Regions from separate parts of the Psychrobacillus sp. FSL W7-1457 genome, predicted to be linked through region 2. Evidence: predicted binding sites of a transcription regulator. Region 2 holds the regulator's gene; the other holds the start of a gene.
The links. Region 2 encodes Rex, which represses fermentation and respiration genes when NADH is low (regulators of the CRP and FNR family bind a similar motif). Its sites were predicted from a motif close to TTGTGAAATATTTCACAA; they were not measured.
Positions count from the first base shown of each region.

Region 1: a site for Rex is predicted at 1,508-1,525, ahead of NSQ95_RS15975 (cytochrome ubiquinol oxidase subunit I). Genes of this name have one in related genera too.

Region 1 is NZ_CP151993.1:3,245,227-3,248,653, reverse strand. It holds gene NSQ95_RS15990 (diacylglycerol kinase) at 1-162, shown strand, start outside; gene NSQ95_RS15985 (hypothetical protein) at 531-848, shown strand; gene NSQ95_RS15980 (hypothetical protein) at 936-1,379, shown strand; gene NSQ95_RS15975 (cytochrome ubiquinol oxidase subunit I) at 1,666-3,012, shown strand; gene NSQ95_RS15970 (cytochrome d ubiquinol oxidase subunit II) at 3,009-3,427, shown strand, end outside.
Region 2 is NZ_CP151993.1:3,390,809-3,394,235, reverse strand. It holds gene NSQ95_RS16585 (ABC-F family ATP-binding cassette domain-containing protein) at 1-1,018, opposite strand, end outside; gene NSQ95_RS16580 (redox-sensing transcriptional repressor Rex) at 1,146-1,781, shown strand; gene NSQ95_RS16575 (GNAT family protein) at 1,896-2,471, opposite strand; gene NSQ95_RS16570 (type II CAAX endopeptidase family protein) at 2,484-3,203, opposite strand.

The DNA.
Region 1 (3,427 bases), 150 kb from region 2:
TATAAAAAAGCCCAGCATATTAAAGTGACCTCTGAAGATAAGGTTCTCTTAAATTTGGATGGAGAGTATGGAGGAACTATTCCTGCCATATTCCAAAACCTATATAGACATATAGATGTCTTTGTTCCAATCGATGAGATCCGTGAGCAAGATAGACCATAAAATGAAGAGGTTTTGACAAAACTCTCCTCAACCTAATAAGGCCTCGAAAATTTTACGATCTTGTGAAGTTTTTGGGGCTTCTATTCTAATTATCTATAGTGTTCTTTGTTAAAGCGTACGCTTTTTCAGGAGCACTTCTCCATATCCTCTTCAATCCTGAGATGCTTACGGAGGGGATGGTCTCCTAGGAGAGTTGCCATCTCCATAAGCTAGCTTTAAAAGTGGTAAAAACGTGAAATATAGTTGTAGATTTCACGTTTTTCTATTTACAGTTATGCTATAGGTTAGCTAAAAAAGCCAGTTTAAGAAGGAAGTATTAGATTGTACAGAGAACAGTACATTAGGGAACAATAATTGGGGGAGGGACAATGACAAAAAATCTGATTTATATACTCTTATTTGTATTATTGATACTAACATCTTGTGGAGGACCATATTCATCGACATCTTCTTTTTTGAAAGTTATAGAAAAAGGTCACTCAGACGATTATAAGGAATACTGGGTAAAAGCTTATGACCCCAATAATGACACAGAGGAACATGCTTTTAAAATTGTTGTAGATGAAGAGATGGCTTGGCATCTAATTGAGGAAGGTAAAGAATATTTTACAACTTATTCGAAAAAAGGTAATCATCCTTGGATTTTAGACCAAATAGAACAAATAGAAATTGAACGCCAAAACTGATATGAACAGATGCTTTACTTCAAAAAGGAGTAAAGCCTTTTTCTTATTGAACAAACGTAAGCAATGGATTTAAAAAGGGGGATAATTATGCATCCAGTAGAATTACTTGAATTAGTGATAGTTTGCGGAACTTTACTAGTTACTCTATTAATTTCTTTTATTTTGAAAGGAAAATGGAGAAAAATTATTCAGGGACTGGCTCTTTTGTTTTTGGTGTCCTTCGTTATCTTTTATTTTGTTCGTCCGTATTGGATTGATATGCAAATAGAAAAAAAAGTAGGTTATATACAGATCTATTTGGAAGAGCGGTACCCTGTGGAAACTTGGGAATATAGGACGGTGCCTCACCGTGAGGACGGCTATGAATCCTCAAATCCATATCACATAGGAGTAATATTTGATACTGAACCACAAGTGGAATATAAATATTTCGCTCGTAATAAAGGTGATGTTATCCAATTAGGGTGGAGTACATCTGAATTACAAAGTGATTCTAATAACCTTATGCATTTAGAAGTTTTAGAAGACTAATCAGCACTTGTTATGAATTCGATCTTCTCTTATTGAAATGAATATTAGTCTTCATTATTTTCTTAATTATTGCAAAAGGATTTTTATTTTTTGACTTTCTTCTCTAAAAGGTTATGAATCCAATAATATTGGGAATAATTTAATAATATATCTGGGCATCATAAAGGAGGAATGGTTAGTGTATAAGAGACAAGAGAGATACTTAATGTGGCTCGCCTTTGTAGTGGCAGGTATTATGATACTATCTATTGCTGGAAGAATTTTTGGAGGGTGAGGAGAGTCAAGTATGGGAAATGCTGATTCAGTTTTCTATAGTCGTGTCTTAACTGAGTTAACCTTATCTTTTCATATTATTTATGCGACAATCGGTGTTGGAGTTCCACTGATGATTATGATTGCTCAGTGGGTAGGTATAAAAAAGAATGACGAACATTACATATTACTCGCTAGGCGCTGGGCTAGAGGATTTGTGATTACGGTCGCAGTAGGAGTTGTTACGGGAACTGCAATCGGGATGCAACTTTCCTTACTGTGGCCAAACTTTATGGAGCTAGCTGGTAATATAATTGCCCTACCATTGTTTATGGAAACTTTTGCATTTTTCTTTGAAGCTATTTTTTTAGGCATTTATCTGTATACATGGGATCGTTTTGAGAATCAGAAAAAGCATTTGTTGTTACTTATTCCCGTTGCAGTCGGTGCTTCCTTTTCTGCCGTGTTTATTACGATTGTGAATGCGTTTATGAATTCTCCACAGGGCTTTGATATGGTAAATGGAGAGTTGGTCAATATTAATCCGCTGATAGCGATGTTTAACCCTGCTATGCCAACAAAGGTAGCACATGTTGTTGTAACGGCGTATATGACATCTGCATTTGTATTGGCATCTATTGCTGCATTTCGTTTGTTAAAGGGGTCTAACCATGTTTATCATAAAAAAGCTTTATACTTAACCGTTAAGCTAGGATTGATCTTTTCGATTGCCACAGCTATTATAGGAGACTTTTCCGGAAAATATTTAGCAGAGTATCAGCCAGAAAAACTAGCAGCTGCTGAATGGCATTTTGAAACGCAGGAAAACGCCTCTCTCATTTTGTTTGGAATATTAGACGATGGAGAAGTGAAATATGCGATTAAGATTCCGTATGCTTTGAGCATACTAGCGTATTCTAATCCAACTGCAGAGGTTATTGGGCTCGATCAGTTTCCAGAAGATGAAAGGCCTCCTCTTTATATCCATTATCTCTTTAATATCATGGTAGCAATCGGCATGGGTCTTGCTGCATTAGCAGCATTCTATTGGTTAGGTAAACGTTTAAAATGGACCTTCGTTAATTCTAAATTATTTCTATGGCTCTTATTTTTAAGTGGCCCTGCTGCCGTAATTGCAATTGAGGCAGGCTGGTGGCTAGCTGAGGTAGGAAGACAGCCATGGATATTAAGAGGAATCATGAGGGTGGAGGATGCAGCAACGACAAGTGGGCAGGTAGATTTTATGTTAGTTCTGTTTGCAGGCCTTTACTTAGTTCTTGGAGTTGGAAGTGTTGTAGTACTTACTCGGATGTTCCGAAGAAATCCTGTTGAACAGGAAATAGAGGATAGAAAATCGGACAAAGGCGGTGACATTACATGAGTTTAGAGATTATAGGTCTCACCGTTTTATGGACTTTTCTATTTGGTTATGTAGTGGTAGGCTCCATTGACTTTGGTGCTGGCTTCTTTAATGCGTATAGCTTGATAACTGGTAAGCAACATATATTGAGTAATATTATTCAGCGTTATTTGTCACCTGTTTGGGAGGTCACAAATGTATTTCTTGTATTTTTCTTCGTAGGAATTATTGGCTTTTTTCCTAAGACAGCCTTCTATTATGGAACTACTCTTCTCGTGCCAGTAGGCATAGCATTAATACTGCTTGGAATTCGAGGCTCCTATTATGCGTTTGAAACGTATGGATCAAGGGGCCATAAAGGATATTCCTTTATGTATGGTTTATCTGGATTGTTACTACCTGCTTCCTTATCAATCGTACTGACTATTTCTGAAGG
Region 2 (3,427 bases):
AGCCAACTGCCACGTCCTCTAAGCGCAAAACGTCGTTACCACTAGGCCGGTCGATGGTAAAACCGAAGTTAGCAGATTTTTCATCGCCATCAGGTGCATCCATCCAGTCTGTCTTCTCGATTACCTTTCTTCGAGACTGCGCCATCTTGGTTGTGGAGGCACGAGCCAGGTTACGACTAACAAAATCCTCTAGCTTTGCCTTTTCCTCTTGTTGCTTCTCATACTTCTTTTTATCCAGCTCATAATTTTTTGCCTTTTGCGTTAAATAGGCACTGTAGTTACCAACGTATCTCGTAACATTATGGCGAGAAACCTCGTACACTAGATTTACTACCTGATCTAGGAAGTACCGGTCATGGGATACGATTAAAATGGCTCCACTATAGTTTTTCAAATAGTTTTCTAAGAAGCTGAGTGTTTGGATATCCAAATGGTTTGTAGGCTCATCGAGTATGAGTAAATCGGGCTTACTTAATAGCATTTTAGCTAAAGCTAGGCGCGTTTTTTGTCCGCCAGATAAGGCTTGTACAGGCTTGTCATAGTCGTCCGGGAAAAACTGCATCCCATGTAAGATAGAGCGGATGTCAGATTCAAAGCGATAGCCACCAGCCTCGTTAAATGCAAGCTGTAACTCGTCATATGTAGCAGCTACTTTAGCGTAGGCTTCTGAATCCTCATAGACAGCAGGGTCAGCCATTTGGGCTTCTAATGAACGTAATTCTTTTTCGGAGTCTATTAAATGACTGAAGATGGATTTCATTTCCTCCCAAATGGTCAGCTTGGATTCTAAACCGGCATGCTGTTCTAAGTAGCCTAGTCTAATATTTTTTGGCAGGATAATGTCACCGGAATCATAGGACATTTCTCCAGCAATTATTTTAAGTAAGGTAGATTTCCCAGCACCGTTACGACCGACTAGTGCAACTCGGTCACGGTCTTGAACCTCTAGCTTTACGTTTGTTAATATATCTTCCCCGTTAAAGGATTTAGTTACTTGGTTTACTTGTAAAACGATCACGATTATTTGCACCTCAATTCTATCCTAAGTGTAATAGATAGGACTTGTCGTTGCAACGTTCTCCCTTTACAATGAAAGAAAGGTAACGTGAAAAAATGAATTTGCCTTATACATTAGGAGGATACTTATGAAACGTGATGTACCTCGCATTCCTCAAGCGACGATGAAACGACTTCCTTTATATTATAGATTTTTGCAAAGCTTTCACAATGCAGAGCATAAACGTATTTCATCCCAACAGCTAAGTGAAGCGATGAAAATCGACTCGGCAACCATCCGGAGAGACTTTTCTCATTTTGGTGCATTAGGTAAAAAAGGCTATGGCTACGATGTACCCCATCTACTAGAGTTTTTCAGAAAAACATTAGATCAAGACGAAGCCGCGAAGGTTGCATTGATAGGTGTTGGTAGCTTAGGGACAGCATTTGTAAAATATAATTTCCAAAAAAATCATAATACTAGAATAGTAGTCGCATTTGATACGAAGGCACCACTCGAAGGAACCATTATTAGCGATATCCCAGTTTTTCATTCCAGTGTGATGCTAGAAAAACTGAAGGAATACGGAATTGAATTAGTCATTTTCACTCTTCCAAGCCGTTCTGCCCAAGAGGTGGCCAACCTCCTAGTTGGATCAGATGTAAAAGGGATTTTAAATTTCACCCCTGTTCCAATCAGCACACCGGATGAGATTCGCGTACATACGATTGACCTTTCCGTAGAACTTCAAACACTAATCTATATGATTCGAAACGATATATAAGAAAAGCGAAACCGCCTATGTCTGCCCCGACAGGCAAATGGGGAAATGCGAGGAGGCAGTTCCTCAGCCACCGAAGTATTTTCCCACAAAAATATCTAAGAAATAAGCCTTCGACTATAATTTAGTCGAAGGCTTATTCGTATATTCTCTAGCAAGAAGGGAATAAATGACAAGGTCGATATAGCGTCCCATTTCAAATTCATGTTCCCTTAGAACACCATCTCTGTGAAAGCCTAGCTTACTTACTAGGTGAAGGGATGCATCGTTTTCTGACGTAATTTGAGCTTCAATTTTGTTTGCGTTTAACTCTAAAAAGGCAAAGTGAATAATAGCCTTTAATGTCTCCGTCATAATTCCCTTTCCCCATGATTCAGGGGAGAGGTCATATCCTATTTCTATCCGGTTATGTTCAACCTCATAGTTTAAGTAACCACACGTACCAATCACTTTTTTGTTTACTTTCTTTTCTATTACCCAACGCAAACCAGTTTGCTCCAAAAATATTTTCTCGTACCAACTAATCTCGCCTTTTGCATCTTCAATAGAAGTAAACGGATCGAGTGGCATGTGCTGTACAACATTTTCATTGGCATACAATTCTAGAATGTCGTCGGAGTCTTGCTCGGTTGCCTTTCGGAGAATAAGTCTTTCCGTTTCTATTGTAGGAAATTTGGTAAATGAAAAAGTCATAATGATTCCTCCTTATTGCAACATTTCTGCTAATCTTTCAAAGAAGTTAATAATTTCTTCATTATATAGTTGTGCAATTACTACGAATCCATTTAAAAGCATATGGGCAATAATAGAAGTAATGATTCGTTTTGTCTTATAATAAATGAATGCGAATATAAAACCAGACACAGCATATATTAGTATGTGCGTAAACTCAAAATGGATGACTGCAAAGGACAGTGAGCTTATAAGTGCTGCTACAAAGAAGTTTGTTTTAGGTAATAATGTTCCGAAAATGATACGACGGAAGATGAGCTCTTCTAAGATTGGGGCAAAGAATACGATAGAGAAAAAAACAAAGGGCACCGAACTAGCTAGTTCCATGAAGTCTTGTGTATTTTCAGAACCGGGCTCGATTCCAAAAAACTTGATCTCAATATTAGCAGCAAGGGCCTGGCCGTACAAAACCATTATGAATCCCAATACTCCCCAGGCAACTGATTTAAGTGTGCTCGAAGCTTGTCCCTTTAAAGGTCGGATAAAGCTCTTGTCTTTTCGTATGATAAGTAAAGTGATGATTGTTGCAGTTCCCATTCCGATGAAAGTCCACCAGCCGTTAGCCAGTAACATAGGATTTTCCAGGTTATAGTATTTAAAAGCCATAAATAGCAGAGAAGCAAAGATGATTCCGGAGAGCTGCATGACACAGTAGGTGATTAATATGTATAAGGCTGTTTGTTGTTTTTTCATCTAAATATCCTTTCCGTCTTCTATAAAGTTTCCATTGCAATAGCATGCGGGTAATTATTATATGTACTAGCCTTATTGTAATGGAAAACTAAAATAAAATCGCTTGTTAGCTATTTTATTCTTGGATAGTTTTAGTATTTAAAAGGGACTTGCTTTCGCACAAGGGCAAGGTGAAATACTCATGATCTAAGAGGAGAAAGAAGATAATAAAATTTAAAAAAAGT